Regions from separate parts of the Fictibacillus sp. b24 genome, predicted to be linked through region 2. Evidence: riboswitches for the same ligand, from Rfam matches in the RefSeq annotation. Region 2 holds a riboswitch; each other region holds the start of a gene.
The links. Region 2 has a riboswitch for cobalamin ahead of QUF49_RS19115 (acyl-CoA thioesterase). Riboswitches for the same ligand answer to the same signal wherever they lie in the genome.
Positions count from the first base shown of each region.

Region 1: another riboswitch for cobalamin. It lies ahead of QUF49_RS08680 (DUF4430 domain-containing protein); the one in region 2 lies ahead of QUF49_RS19115 (acyl-CoA thioesterase).
Region 3: another riboswitch for cobalamin. It lies ahead of QUF49_RS07390 (ribonucleoside-diphosphate reductase subunit alpha); the one in region 2 lies ahead of QUF49_RS19115 (acyl-CoA thioesterase).

Region 1 is NZ_JAUCES010000005.1:1,678,319-1,683,764, forward strand. Features, by position in the region: gene ccsB (c-type cytochrome biogenesis protein CcsB) at 1-137, shown strand, start outside; gene QUF49_RS08670 (response regulator transcription factor) at 454-1,170, shown strand; gene QUF49_RS08675 (ATP-binding protein) at 1,167-2,966, shown strand; cobalamin riboswitch at 3,077-3,260, shown strand; gene QUF49_RS08680 (DUF4430 domain-containing protein) at 3,607-4,008, shown strand; gene QUF49_RS08685 (ECF transporter S component) at 4,001-4,531, shown strand; gene QUF49_RS08690 (histidinol-phosphatase) at 4,776-5,446, shown strand, end outside.
Region 2 is NZ_JAUCES010000005.1:3,633,223-3,638,668, forward strand. Features, by position in the region: gene QUF49_RS19100 (ferritin-like domain-containing protein) at 1-60, shown strand, start outside; gene QUF49_RS19105 (peroxiredoxin) at 73-744, shown strand; gene QUF49_RS19110 (YbaN family protein) at 979-1,338, opposite strand; gene QUF49_RS19115 (acyl-CoA thioesterase) at 1,376-1,852, opposite strand; cobalamin riboswitch at 2,034-2,213, opposite strand; gene QUF49_RS19120 (MGDG synthase family glycosyltransferase) at 2,341-3,459, shown strand; gene QUF49_RS19125 (transporter substrate-binding domain-containing protein) at 3,489-4,427, opposite strand; gene QUF49_RS19130 (hypothetical protein) at 4,786-4,998, opposite strand; gene QUF49_RS19135 (GH1 family beta-glucosidase) at 5,113-5,446, opposite strand, start outside.
Region 3 is NZ_JAUCES010000005.1:1,448,722-1,454,167, reverse strand. Features, by position in the region: gene QUF49_RS07395 (ribonucleotide-diphosphate reductase subunit beta) at 1-317, opposite strand, end outside; gene QUF49_RS07390 (ribonucleoside-diphosphate reductase subunit alpha) at 307-2,538, opposite strand; cobalamin riboswitch at 2,665-2,870, opposite strand; gene QUF49_RS07385 (3-hydroxybutyrate dehydrogenase) at 2,937-3,722, opposite strand; gene QUF49_RS07380 (GntP family permease) at 3,752-5,146, opposite strand.

The sequences.
Region 1 (5,446 bases), 2.0 Mb from region 2:
CTTTTCTTCACTTAAGACTTTCAAGAGGATGGCACGGCGAAAAGTCCGCATGGCTATGCGTTTTAGGATTTTGGATTATTACGTTTAACTTGATTGCAGTAAACCTGGTTCTTGTCGGATTGCATTCGTATGCTTAAAGGTTAAAATAGAGTCTCTCTTTTATAAGAGGGACTTTTTTGTAGGGAGCAAAATGTTTAGGAAAGGCTTTTTTCTAAATGCTGTTTTCTACAGGATTGTTGCTTTTAAATCTTTTTATTTTTTTGTCTTCGCCTGCACCAAGGAAAGCGAGCACCTTGAACGGAAAACAATCACTTCCAATAACATCAAAGTTTAACGCTTACGAAAAAAGAGATTAGATATACGTGTCCTGTTTGTTTGCAGCGCTTTGTTTCATGTATGATAGAAGCAGGATATAAAGACGTGCTTATCATGATTAGATATGGAGGATTGAATATGGATACAGAAGCTAAAATACTGGTTGTTGATGATGAAGAAAGAATTCGCAAACTATTAACGATGTATCTGGAACGAGAAAACTATGAAGTGCATGAAGCTGAAAATGGTGAGGATGCTCTTCAGATGGCTGTATCTATTAACTTTGATCTTATCTTGCTCGACCTCATGCTCCCAGGGATGGATGGCATTGAAGTTTGTGAGAAGTTAAGAGAAAAGAAAGCTACACCAGTCATCATGTTAACAGCAAAAGGCGAAGAACTTAACCGTATTCAAGGGTTTGAAGCAGGCACGGATGATTATATTGCAAAGCCTTTCAGCCCGAGGGAAGTCATCTTACGTGTAAAAGCACTGTTAAGAAGATCTTCACCTACTAAGTTCCTTCAAACAGAGACTGTGGCTAAAAATGTAGTGGTATTTAAACACCTCACGATTGATCACGATGCACACCGTGTGACAGCAGGAGGCAAAGAGGTGAATCTAACTCCTAAAGAGTATGAATTGCTTTATTACTTAGCAAAAACACCTGATAAAGTCTACGCACGTGAACAATTGCTTAAAGATGTATGGAATTATGAGTTTTTTGGTGATCTAAGAACAGTCGATACACATGTAAAAAGACTTCGTGAAAAACTAAATAAAGTGTCTCCTGATGCAGCTTCTATGATTGCAACCGTTTGGGGAGTAGGCTACAAATTTGAGGCGGGAAATGAATGATCTGGAGAAGTGTAGTTGGTAAGCTTTGGATAACGATTTTATTGTTAGTCTCCGTTGTACTAACCTTATTAACCATTTTGCTCACTCAGTTCTTTGAAACGTTTTACGATAGCCAAGCACGCGAACAGTTAACTAAGATGGCAGACCGGCTTGTACTCATTATGGAAAGTGATGAGAATAGGGAAGAAGCAATCCGCATTACGAGTGAGATGGCTGAAGCTTATTCTATGTCCATCATGATCATTGATGAAAACCAGGATTCATTCATGTCTCAAAACTTGTATGATAATGCACCGTACATACCAGTTTCCGTATTTAATCAAAACGATAAACTTTCTACGGTTACGGAAAACGGAAAGAAGATCTACGTGAATGGAGATTTTCCTGTAGTGAACAAAAATGATGAGTCCAAGCAGACGATGATCATTTATGGGGAACCGTACGAAGCCGGAAATACTAAAGGTGGAGTATATGTTTATCAGTCGATTGAAAATGTGAAAAAGACAACCAATCACACAAAATATTTGATTTTCTTAGCAGCTGGTATAGCTATCATCTTAACTACAGTTTTTGCGTTTTTCCTATCAACCCGGATTACGGCGCCGTTAAGAAGAATGCGAGAAGCTGCAACGTCTGTAGCTAAAGGTGAATTTGATATGAAAGTGCCGATTTTAACACATGATGAAATCGGTGAACTTGGAATGACGTTCAATCGTATGGGACGTCAATTGAAAAATAACATCACAGCGCTGAATCAAGAAAAAGAACAGCTGACAAGTGTGTTAAGTTCTATGGCGGACGGTGTGATTACCTTTGACAGAAAGATGAACATTTTAGTTACTAATCCTCCTGCCGATCGCTTTTTACAAGCGTTTTATTATGAATCAGGGATGAAGACTGAAGTGAACGGAAATGTTCCTGAAGCTGTCAGACAGCTTTTTCAGCAAGTTGTCTCACTTGAGAGTGAGCAGATGACAGAGATTGCGATTCAAGGCCGCTCATGGGTAGTCGTGATGACACCATTATATGATCAATCCCTTATTAGAGGTGCCGTCGCAGTACTTCGTGATATGACGGAAGAACGCCGAATGGATAAGTTAAGAGAAGATTTTGTTGCCAATGTTTCTCACGAGTTGAAAACTCCGATTGCTATGCTGCAAGGATATAGTGAAGCGATCGTAGATGATATCGCAGAATCAGAAGAAGAGAAAAAAGAGCTTGCTGGCATTATTTTAGATGAATCAAAACGAATGGGCAGGCTTGTTAACGAGCTGCTCGATCTCGCAAGACTAGAAGCAGGACACATGAAACTTCACTACGCCTCTCTTGCGATTGTGCCTTTTGCAGAAAGAATCGTGCGTAAATTCCAAGGACCTGCCAAAGACAGAGATATTCAGTTAAATCTTTCTATTGACGGTAACCTGGACTCCCATCAAGATCAAATAGAAGTAGATCCGGATAGAATTGAACAAGTGTTAACCAATTTAATTGATAATGCGATTCGCCATACGGCACAAGGTGGATTTGTAAATCTGTCGATTGGTGTGAGCCAACAGAACGTTAAGTTTTATGTGAGCGATAATGGATCTGGGATCAAAGAAGAAGATTTACCGTTTGTATTTGAACGTTTTTATAAAGGGGATAAAGCTAGAACGAGAGGGAAATCCGGTGGTACTGGTCTAGGATTAGCCATAGCAAGAAACATCGTAGAAGCACATGGAGGACAAATCAGCGTTCACAGCAAAAATAATGAAGGTACGACATTTTCCTTTGTTATTCCGCGAACGTTGAAATAAATTAGCAATACACCCCGATTAATCTTGTTTCATAAGGAACAAAAAATGATATAAAAAAAGATTTCACAAATTTCTCCATTACGTTATAATAAGAATTGTGTTTTCAAAAAATTCATAAGTGTTAAACAGGTGCAGTCCAGTATTGGACACGCTTAATAGGGAAAACGGTTAAATGCCGTTGCGGTCCCGCCACTGTAATTGTGAGAATCCTATAGTTTCGCCACTGTTAATACGGGAAGGCGATAGGAGACGATGATCAAGAGCCAGGAGACCTGCCTGTTTGTTACATGACATGACCTACGAGGATAGGGGGGTGTTTAACAGTGCCGGAGAGCCGGCTGCTGTTTTCTGCCTGTATACTATTAATCTCCTTCGTAGACGAAGGGGATTTTTTTAGTTATACGTAAATTCACTAAATTTATGGGTTTTTTCCTGAATCTTTATTGAAAAGTTGATTGTAGAGGAAGGTGTGAGACTCCAGCGGGACGAGCGGGGCAGGTGAGACTCCTAATGGCGCTTTGCGGCAGGAGGCTCACCGCACGCCCTGCGGATAGCGAAGCACCTGAAACGGATATCAACTCTTTCAAGAGCAACATGATTTGAGAAAAACCTTAACTCAAGACAAGAAAGAGGTAAAATGATGAAAAAACTACTTTTAGTATTTACAACAATGATCATGATACTTGTTGGCTGTGGAACGACTGAAGTAAAGGAAAACACGGATCAGCCAAAACAAGAGGAAACAAAAAAAGAACAAGTCACGGTTCAGATCACTAAAGATAATGGAAAAGAAAAGGTAACAGAGAAGAAAGTGGATTTAACAAAAGGTGCAACAATTATGGACGTGATGCAAGATAACTTTGATATCAAAACTCAATTCGATGGTGCATTTATAAGCAGTATTGAAGGAATTGAGGGAAATGAAAAGGATAAAACATCATGGTTCTTTTCTGTGAATGGTGAGGAAGCAATGAAAGGCGCAAAGGAAATCACTTTAAAGCCGGGAGATTCTTTAGAGTTCGACTTCCATAAATATGAATAATCTCAGTATTAGAAGAATGACGATCATTGCTTTGTTAGCTGCTCTTTTAACTGTAGGGCGAATCTGGTTTGCAATGATACCAAACGTTCAGCCAAACACAACGATTTTGATTTTGGCATCATTTGTACTAGGTCCTATTCACGGACTGCTGCTTGCTATCTTGAGTACACTAACCACAAACCTAGTTTTAGGCCACGGCTTATGGTCGTTCGGTCAGATGATTGCTTGGGGTCTTATTGCCGTGATGAGCGGCCTGATAGGTCGATACCGTCACAACATACCGTGGATGATTTTACCTTTATATGCTGGTTTCTGCGGATTTTTATTCGGTTTCATCATGTCGGTTATAATGGGCGGAATTATCATGCAAAAATTTTGGCCATATTATATAGCTGGGCTGCCGTTTGACCTTAATCATGCGATTGGAAATGTGGTATTCTTTGTAGTACTTTATAAACCGCTTCTTTACGTAATGGAGCATCAAATTAATAAAGATATGAACAAGAAAGCTGCCTTTGAATAGGGAGCTTTTTTTTCTGCAAAAAAATGGTTCAAAATAAGTCTTATTTGAATAGGATGATAAAGTTGATTTAACTTTTCTAAAGGAGGACAAAATGAGAGACTATTTAAACCGTTTTTTTGCAGTGATGTTTTTAATGATGTGCCTTAGCGTATTATTTATTGGAGTTAAATTAGGAGCATAAACTCTTGATTGAAACAGATATTCATGATACATATGGTAAAACGTTTTTAAAAAGGAGATTAATATGTTAACGGATTACCATTCTCATCTGGAAAAAGGCACTTTAACAATCGACTATCTAAAGCAATTTGTAGACACAGCAAGAGAAAAAGGGATACAAGAGTTTGGAATTTCAGAACACGCTTATCATTTTTATGAAACAAAGAACATTGTATCAAAACCATGGATGGAAGAAAGACGCTATTACAAGATGGACGATTATGTGAACTTGTTTAAACAAGCTGATCAACTTGGAATGGACGTAAGAATGTCTATTGAGATGGACTATACACCAGGCAGTCATGAGGAAATGGCTGCGTTCATCAAATCTTATCCGTTTGATTATGTGATCGGATCTGTTCACTGGGTAGACGATTTTGGAATAGATTTGGCAGAGTACCGAAAAGAATGGGATCGTCGTGATCTCTATGAAACGTATCGTGTATATTATGATCAGATCGTTACGCTTGCTGAAAGTAACTTATTTGATATCGTGGGGCATCTTGATCTTGTGAAGATCTTTAACTATGTTCCTGCCGATCAAGAATTCTTATATGAACAGTATGACCGTGTTACAGATGCTTTAAGCCGTTCAAAGACATGTGTAGAGATCTCGTCTGCTGGACTTCGGAAACCGGTTGGGAGGCTGTATCCTGAACCCGAACTCCTTTCACTCTGTTACAAGAAAGGAATTCC
Region 2 (5,446 bases):
AAAACAGGAGAGTCTCAGCTGCTAAAAAAGAGCAAGATGATGGGAAACCAACAAAGATAAGGAGGGAGCGAAATGGATTCTGCACAAGCATTTACAAAGCCTTTTATTGGAGATCAATTTCCGGAGACGACAGTTCATACCACCCTTGGGGAACTTGTCCTCCCAACAAGCTATCAAGGTCATTGGTTTGTCCTCTTTAGCCATCCTGGTGACTTTACCCCTGTATGTACAACAGAGTTTGTTGCCTTCCAAAAACTTATGCCTGAATTTAATAAGCTCAACACATACTTAATCGGTTTATCTGTAGAGCAGGTGTACTCTCACCTTAAGTGGATCGAGTGGATTCAGCAAAATTTAAAAGTTGAGATCACCTTTCCTATTATCGCGGACAGTCTAGGCAAATTGGCGATGAGACTTGGGATGATTCATCCTACGATGGGCACAAGAACGGTTCGAAGTGTTTATATCGTGGACCCCACAGGAAAAATTAGAATGATTCTTACGTATCCCGAGAATGTCGGGCGTAACATTAATGAGATATTGCGAGCGGTTAAAGCTTTGCAAACTGCTGATGCCAATAAGGCTGCAACACCTGCAAACTGGCCAAAAAATGAACTTATCGGAGACCGCTTAATTGTACCACCGGCTAGTACCGTTCAAGAAGCCAAAAAGCGTGCCGATCAAGCGCAATCTGGAGAAATTCAGTGTTACGATTGGTGGCTATGTTCAAAACCATTATCTTAGAGATGGAAATGACTTATAAAGGTGAGGACTGAGCCTTTGTGGGTCATTTTTATTTTGTGAAGATTGATATTAACGTTAATATTTTTATGGATGTCTTTTATAGGCAAACCGTTCTCTTCAGCGTCTCTTCCAGCACAGGTACTTCATCCTTATACATCTGCCACCATTATTCTCCATTAAAAAAAGAGCCTAAACCCCAGAGATGGTACTACTGTTGGGTCAGACTCATTAACTTTAGGCCGTTTTAATTTTAAAAATGAAATAATAGTACTTATACAATACAATAAGAACCAAAATAACTCTTACCATGGTACTCTCAGCCATTATAAAGGCAATCGCAATCATGGAGTCTGCGAACAGGTTAATCATAATCTTTTTTCTGAGCGTCAAAGAGCGTTCCTTGATAAACTCTTCGAGGTGCTGTTTATATATAGTGGTGCCTTTAAACCACACTTCAAATCTCTTAGACCCCTTTACAAAGAAATACGATGCCAGAAGTAGAAATGGCGTTGTTGGAATCAATGGCAATACAATCCCTACCATTCCTAAACTAAGGAAAAAGAATCCCAATATCACAAATATAATATTCTTCACTTTCATTGGAATTCTCCCTCTCTTCAGGCGTTTCTTGTTAGGCGTTTGCGTTTTTATACAACAGACGCCGCTCCTTTCTTAATGGAGCACTGTCAAAAAAAGCAGCCTCTTCTTCTGTTTCTGGTATCACGCTTGGTACGGGCGATGGCTTTCCATCTTGATTGATTGCTACCATTGTTAAGATAGACGTTGTGTTTAACGTTCTGTTTCCCGTCTCTAAATTCTGGCACTCTACTTTTACGTAGACTTCCATTGAAGTTCTTCCCGTTGAGATCACAACTCCCTCTAAAATGAGGATGTCGCCGACTTTAGCTGACGATAAAAAGTTTACATTATCAATGGATGCTGTTACAACCACTTTCTTGCTATGCTTCATTGCTGTTATGGCTGCAATTTCATCAATGTATGATAAAACGGTACCGCCAAAGATCGTTCCCATGTGATTGGTATCAGGGGGTAAAACCAACTTTGTTTGAATTGTTCGTGAAACGTTTGCTGACAACTGCTGTTCCATACCATACCTCTTTTCTGGAGTTTGAACACTCCTAGTTTAGTAGAGGGAGTTGGTTTAAAAACAGATTAGACGCAAATAAAAATCCATCACAAAGGATGGATTAACACGCAGCATAATAAACAGACCACAAAACAAATCTATTAAAATACCCTACGTCTTATCTTCCCAACTCCCGAAGAAGATCAACGACATAATCACGGCAGGTCTCCTGACTCGTGCCTTATGCCTACTCTAAGCCCTTCCCATCGTTAAACAGTGGATTTGCTTATTTCGTCAGCACTTACAGTTGCGGGAACAGCTCTGGATTCTCACCAGATTCCCTATTAAGTCTGCAACAGACACCATGATTACTGGATCTTATTGAATTATAAATCTCCCTTATTGTATCATTAATCATTTTTACTTTTTACAAAACATTCTTATCTCCTTCATATTGCGTTTAAAAACCCCTGTTATTCTTATTTCAAAAGAATGGGGAGGTTTTCTGATTGATACGTCCAAATGCATTAATTCTAACCGCAAACTATGGAAGCGGGCATGTTCAGGTCGCAAATGTTCTCGCCGAAGAGCTTAAGAGTAAAGGGTACGAACCTATCATTTCAGATTTATTCGGAGAGGCTCATCCAATCATGGCTCAGATTACACAGTCTCTTTTTATCAAAAGCTTCTCTCATGGCTCTTCTTTTTATAAATGGTTCTATTATGGAACGAACAAGCTGAACGCAACGACGATTACCCAGTTTTCCCGTTACTTAGGCCGCAAGCGTTTCATTGAACTGATCGAGAAACATCACCCTCGTTTCGTCATAACCACTTTTCCGCTTCATGCTGCTCCTTTTTTACTAAAAAAATCACGCTATAACATTCCGATCTATACCGTAATTACGGATTATTTCGCTCATCCTTTTTGGATTAATCCTTCCATCGACCACTATTTTGTGGCGTCTGATTCAGTTAAACAAGGTTTGATGAAACATCAAGTGGATGAAAATAAAATTACTGTAAGCGGCATTCCGATTCGGTCTGGTTTCTACCAATTTATAAATAAAGAAGTGATCTTAAATAAATATGAAGTCTCTCACAGCAGCCATGTAGTTACCATTCTTGCTGGCGCACAGGGTGTCCTTAAGAATGTAAAGCAATTGGCTGAGCGTTTGCTTCAGGACCCTTCCCTAACAATCATAGTGATTTGCGGTAAGAATAATGATTTATATGAAAAACTCTTGCCAACCGCAGTTCAATATCCCGAAACTTTCCGATTGTTTGGATATGTAGAAGAGCTTCATGAAATCTTAAAACTGTCCCATTGTTTGATTACAAAACCAGGTGGTATCACCATAACAGAAGCCGCAGCCCTTAACCTGCCCCTTATCTTATATAAGCCAGTGCCAGGCCAGGAAAGTGAAAATGCAAAACATTTTCAATCACATGGAGCTGCACTAATTGCAGAATCAACAGATGAGATTGCTCATTGCGTACAAAGGTTGTTTCATAACAAACAACTGCTAGCGGGCATGAAAACTGCTCTAAAGTGTATCCACCAGCCCGTTTCTTCTCAAAAAATTGTTCATCACGCTTTACAAGGCTATCAAAAACTCAAAGCATAGGAGCTTTGAGTTTTAAATTTCAGTTATTCTTATTTACCGTAAATCCACTCTGATTTTAAACGGTCAAATTCTCCCTGAAGCTCCATCTCATCCATCCATAAGTTAACCCAGTTTTGGAAAACTGCATCGTTTTGGTGCATTAAATAACCTTTTTGACTTTTAGTGAAGGTATTATCAGTAAGAGCAGCATAAAGTCTCGAATCTTTCCCCGCATAATAAATAGCTTCTACACTATCTGTAATCATGACATCTACCTCACCTTTAGCGACCATTGGCGGAATATCGAGATTATTATTTATGACAACTACTTTAGCTTGTTTAATGTGAGCATCAACAAACTTCTGATTTGTTCCTCCTGGATTCACACCAATCGTTACATCTGGACGATCAATATCTTCTAAACTTTTAAAACGTTCCTGATCTTCTTTCCGAATTAATGGAGCTTTACCATCATTCAAATACGGTTGAGTAAAGTGTGCATCTTTTTGTCGTTCTGTATTTCGGCTAATCCCGCCAACAGCAATATCAAATTTGTTATCCAATAGATCACTCATTAGTGTTGGCCATGATGTTCTGACAAATTTAATATCTACACCAAGGTCTTTAGCCATTAACTTAGCTGCTTCGATGTCATATCCTTCATACTGTTTGGTTTCCTCGTTGTAGTATGTAAAAGGTTTATAATCTCCTGTCGTACCTACCCTGATTATTCCTTTCTTTTGGATGTAATCAAGCCTAGATTGCATATAGAATTTGTTTGATTTTACACCTTTTTTATAACCAGATGCTTCAGCAGCCTGTTCGACAGAAACATAATTCTTACCATTCATTTCAACGGTTGATAAATTTTTACCGTTCCAATTAATCGTTCCTTCCTTTTGTGCTCCCGCAAGATTGAAATTTAACCCTGCAACCACGAGGATTCCTAACAAGCAGAAAAATGTGATTTTAATCCAATTTCCTCTCAAATGACACCCCTCCTATAAAATGTTATTCATTAGTATAGGTGGCGATTATGTAAGATTCAATAATTTATTCTGAATATTCTTAAAATAAGTCTTTAGTTTTACGCATAATTGCTTATGTTTTACGCCAACTAGTTCACGTTATGCTTTGGTATATTCTCTAACTCAATTTAGACCCTGTTACGCTCAAGAATGCCCTCGTTTCACGCATATCACTATATATTAGCCTCACTGATTTTTATTTCAGCCAGATATACATCCTCAAAATGAAAGCTGACTTCAAAGGTCATTTTTATGCCTTTTAAGCCAGCTTTTTTAATAAAACTTATAAGAAACAATATACTTTCGAAATTCAGTAAAATTAATCTTCCTTAGCACCATCTTCTGCAATCGCTCTTAGATCGGCATAGAAAAAGTCATCGTTGCATAAAGGTGAATGTTCGTTTTCGGTTTTGTATTTATCAACGATTTCTTTCAGTTCACCCGCATCGCCTTTTGCATTTATGATCTCAACAAGCTCATTCAACCCGGCTGATGTTTCTTGATCGATTCTTTCTTCTTTATCATCCTTCATCAATATCCCTCCTATGTTTATTTATCTTCCCCACACAGGAAAATTCTACACAGAATAAAAAAGCCCCTAACCAAAGTCAGGGGCTCATCAGTGAATCAGATATAATTTAAAGAATTAGCTAACCGTTACAGCATCGGTATCTTTGCTGCTGTTATGATTGCCTCTGTTTTTTACAATCTCCGCATATCGGTACGCACTGTCTTTCCAGATTCTCTCCTGAGTATCGAAGTCTACGTAGATGATTCCGAAGCGCTTGTCATAACCGAAGCTCCACTCGAAATTATCCATTAGTGACCATAGGTAATATCCTTCAATATTCATTCCTTCGTCGTTTAGGTCTGAAACAGCTTGCAGATGCTTCTCGATATAATCTACACGATCTTTATCATGCACTCTTCCATTCTCAAGAGTGTCATCAAAAGCTGCACCGTTTTCAGTAATGTAAATA
Region 3 (5,446 bases), 2.2 Mb from region 2:
AAGGCTGCTACTCTGCTTGAATAATCGGTTTGTACACTATCTAAAAAAGCTAACAATCCAATAATTTTATTAAAGGTATCTTGCTCTTTTTCAGATAGATTTACATATTGTTTGCTGTCGCTAGACATATTGATCTCAAAAGGCGTCCAAAAATTAGATAACATATTTTTATACAGCGGATATGCCCATTTGTATCTGACGTCGTCCCAGTTCAGTATATTAGAGCTTCTTCCATTGATAATACCCGTAGAAGCGTTAGGCGCTTCCACATCATAGATTTTTCTCTTCTGCAGATGTTCGGCAGCTTTAACTTTCACAGCTTTCACATCCTTCCAGCTCAATTGATGTAGATCTCGTATAATAGGTAGTCTTCAACCCTTTTTGGAAGCTCAACATGTGCAGATGAAGCAGCTCTTTCGCTTTTATATTGTGATTAACATAAAGGTTAAACGAAATGGATTGATCCACATGTCTTTGTCTTACAGCATTCTGCTCGATACTCCAAGTTTGATCAATAAGAAAAGCAGATTTATAGAACCACGTTGTCTCAGTACTCAGATCGGGTGCTGTTACTGGAATCTTATAATTCTTTTTTTCTTCTGAATAAAACTTTTTAAAGATCGGATCAACACTAGGCGTTGAATTTGCAATAATTGACGTAGAAGAATTTGGAGCAACAGCAATAAGATATCCATTTCTTAAGCCGTGCATTCTTACTCTTTCTTTTAAGCACTTCCACTCTTCAGAAGAATACCCTCGCTTTAAAAAATAGTCTCCATTCGCCCAGTCTGACCCATCAAATGCGGGATACTTTCCTTTTTCTTTTGCGAGCTCACAACTAGCACTTATTACATAGTAATTGATTATTTCATAAAGTTTGTCTGCATAAGATACTGCTTCATCACTTTCCCATTTGATCCCCTCTTTTGCAAGAAGATGATGCCATCCGAATGTTCCTACCCCTATCGCTCTGTATTTTTGATTAGTAAGCATTGCTTGAGGAACATCAATACGGTTAAGATCGATCACATTATCGAGCATTCTGATCTGAATATCAATTACTCTTTTTAACACATTATCTTGAATTACCTTAGCGAGAGAAAGCGACGATAAGTTACATACCACAAAATCTCCTGGTGTTTTTCTGATAATAATTTCTCCATCTTCAGTCTCTTCAGAAGAAACGACGGTTGCGGACATGTTTTGCATAATCTCTGTACACAGGTTAGAAGCATAGATCATTCCTAGATGAGGATTGGGATTTAAACGGTTTACCGTATCGCGATAAAACATAAAAGGAGTTCCCGTCTCTAGCTGAGATTTCATGATACGTTTCATGATTTCAATTGCCGGTACACATTTTTTAGAAAGTCTATCGTCTTCAAGACACTCCGTATATTTTTCTCTGAAGCTTCCCAAGCCCTTTGTTTCGTCAAAGAAATCCTCCAATGAGTATCCCTTTACCTTTCTTATTTCATGGGGATCAAACAGATGCCACTCTCCCCGTTTCTCAACTTGTTCCATGAATAGATCCGGAAGACATACTCCTGTAAACAGGTCATGTGTTCTCATTCGCTCATCACCATTATTTAACTTTGCATCTAAAAATTCTAAAATATCTTTATGCCATATATCTAGGTAAACGGCAATCGCTCCTTGCCTTTGTCCTAGTTGATCAACAGAAACTGCAGTATTGTTTAACTGCTTCATCCATGGGATAACACCTGATGAATTGCCTTTAAATCCTTTAATATCTGAGCCTCTCGCACGAATCTTACCAAGATAGATTCCTAGTCCTCCACCGCCTTTAGAGACGGTTGCTGCATCGGTATTCGAATCAAAAATCCCTCTAAGACTGTCGTCGATCGTATCAATAAAGCATGAGCTAAGCTGGCCAAAACTTTTACCTGCATTAGCTAGGGTCGGGGTTGCGACCGTCATATATAAATTAGAAAGTGCCCAATAAGCTTCTTTCACTTGTTGAAGCCTATTCGTTTTATCCTCGTCTCTCATTAAATACAAGGCAATCAGCATCCACCGTTCTTGAGGCAGTTCATAAATCTCATTATCAAACCCTTTTGCCAAATATCGGTCAGCCAGCGTTTTCAACCCTATGTATGTAAAAAGCTTATCTTTAGCTGGATCTATCATTTTTTCAGCTTCTTCAATTTCTTGCTCATTATAAGAGGTTAGGATCGTATAATCGTAGATATTCAAGCCCACTAATTTTTGAATTAATCCACACAGATTTGAATAGGGGGGATTCTCTAATTCTCCTCTGTTACGTCTTACTTCTTCATATAGCTGCTTCAAATAAATCTGTGCCGCTACAAACGTCCAATCAGGTTCTTCTGCAGTTAAACCATTTAATGCTTCCATCACTAATTGTCTGTATAGAGATGCAGAATCGTTTGTCTCAGTTTCACTTTCTAGTTTTTCAGCTCTTTCTAAAAATGCCTTCGCTTCTATTCCTGGGAAATTCTCGACACATTCTCTTAACCACTCCCCGAGTAAAGAGTTTGCAGCTGTCATTTTCATTGTTCAAACACTCCTTAAATCATAATAAAAACCCCCTTCCATCAGGAAGAGGGTGAAAGAAACGTGTGATTGCTGCAAGAATACCTTTATACAGTCACTGTTCTTTCTCCCAATCCCCGAGGAAAAGAAAATAGGAGTATTTCAGGCAGGTCTACTGGCTTTTGCTTCTTCCTACTTTGGGCCTTCCCATACAGCAGCCATAATACTTATAGCTAATCTGTACAGTGGCTATTCCATTTCGTCCACAATTACAGTTGCGGGGACAGCTTCGGTTTCTCACCGAATTCCCTTTTAAGCCGGAAACTTCCGGCACCTGAATTCTCCATATATAGGTTTGTATCATTACTCTGACACTAAATATAGTAAATGTCAATTAAATCTATAAAATTATTATTTTTTTATTGAGCCACATAACCGCCATCAATCACAATAGCCTGCCCTGTAACACCCTTTGCATTTTCACTAGAAAGAAACAGGGTATAATCGGCAATTTCTTGAACATCAAGCAAGCGTTTTTGAGGAACAAGCGGGTAGATCACTTCTTCCAAAACTTTTTCAAGTTCAACGTTTCTAGTTTTCGCTAGATCCTCAAGCTGTCCTCTTACAAGGGGTGTATCTACATATCCAGGACAAACAGCATTAACAGTAATACCATGTGGTGCACCTTCTAAAGCTGCTACTTTAGTTAATCCGATTACTCCATGCTTTGCACTATTATAAGCGGATTTTCCAGCAAAACCGACTAATCCATTTATTGATGCCATGTTGATTATGCGTCCGAACCCTTGTTTTTTCATGATCGGAAACACATGTTTTGTAGCAATAAAAGGAGCAGTAAGCATTACAGAAATCAACTGCTGAAACTTTTCAGTAGGAAACTCTTCTAGTGGTGATACGTATTGTAATCCAGCGTTGTTGATCAGGATATCAATCCGATTATAATGTTGATGAGCTTGATCCAATGCGTTTGTTATGTCTTCCTCTTTTGTAACATTGCACCCTAGCCCGATAGCATCATGACCATCACGTACCAAAACTTCAGCTGACTCTTTTGCCTTCTCATTATTAAGGTCACTGATTACGACCTTTGCACCTTGTTCGGCAAACGCTTTAGCTAATTGCAGCCCGATCCCGCTTGCAGCTCCAGTAATAAAAACAACTTTTTTTTCTACGAAGGATCTCATGTATGACTACTCCTTTTCTTTCATAATTCTTATACGATACCAAGACCATAGTAAAGTCCAATAATGACAAATACAGCTACTGTTTTAATAATTGTCATTGCGAAAATATCAATATAAGCCTGTTTATGAGTTAATCCTGTAACAGCTAACAGTGTAATTACGGCTCCATTGTGAGGAAGAGTATCCATCCCGCCGCTCGCCATAGAAGCAACACGGTGAAGGACTTCTGGATCAATGCCTAATTTATTCGCTTGTGCGATATATGTTTCACTCATTGTTGCGAGCGCTATACTCATACCGCCTGAGGCTGATCCTGTAATCCCAGCTAAAGTTGTAGTAGTAACTGCTTCATTTATTAACGGATCTTTAATTGTATTTGACATGGCTGTATTCACTGCCGTAAAACCTGGAAGTGCTGCGATTACTCCCCCAAACCCATACTCTGATGCTGTATTTAGAGTGGCAAGCAAAGCACCGCCGATCGATAAGTTGATACCTTTATTAAAGTTGTTTTTAATTCTTTTAAATGAGAACAGAAGTACCGTAATGATACCAATGATCAATGCACCTTCAACTGCCCAAACTGCAGCAAGTGTCGGAATCTGGATCGCGGGTACATTCTTCATACCAATGGCAGAAAAGTCAAAAGTTGTTCCGTAATACTTAGGAATAAGAACCGTGAACCATTTGTTGAAGACTCCTACCAAAATGAGTGGAAGGATCGCAATAAATGCGTTCGGAAGGTTTTCAGACTCAATTTTTTCAGGCTCGTTGCTGTGACCCGTCCCATAGCCTTCTCCCTTTGCTGCCGCTTGTCTTCGTCTCCATTCCAAGTAAACCATACCAATAATAAAGACAAACATTCCCCCAATAAAGCCAAGCCACGGCGCTGCCCAAGTTGTCGTTCCAAAGAATGACGTTGGGATGATATTCTGAATCTGAGGACTGCCTGGAAAAGCATCCATCGTAAAAGTAAAAGCACCTAACGCGATGGTTCCAGGTATGAGTCTTTTTGGAATATTTGCCAGTCTAAAGAGTTCTGCTGCGAACGGATAAAGAGCAAAAGCAACTACGAATAATGATACGCCTCCGTATGTTAGAATGGCTCCAACGAGCACAATAGCAAGCATCGCTCGCGATGGTCCGATCAGTTTAATAACAAACTGCGTAATGGATTTTGCAAACCCTGACATCTCAATAACCTTTCCGAATATTGCTCCTAATAAGAAGACTGGAAAGTATAGCTTAATGAATCCAACCATCTTCTCCATAAAAACCCCAGAGAAAAACGGAAGTACATGTCCTGGTTCTGTTAGCAGCACAGCAAAAAGTGCTGCAATCGGTGCAAATAAGATAACACTAAATCCTCTATACGCTACAAACATTAAGAAAAATAATGCCAATAAAATAATAATAATATCCATTTCTATTCCCCCATTTCTTACGTTCTCGTATACTTTGAAGCGCTTTCATTTTACTGTGGCATCAGCACCTTTCCGTATAAACTACACCCCGTAATGTAATGCAAGTTCCATGCCAACTTGAAAATTCCTTTATTCAGGTCACAATAAAGAATTTTTTCCGAAAAAGCGGAACATTAAGCTAATAAAGTTTCTTGCAAAAATAAATATTGCTATAAAGAATGTTTTCAAAGCTACTAATCTATTCATTTTATTAACATTATGAATAATTCCGAAAAAACGGAAAGTGATTCCGTTTTTCCG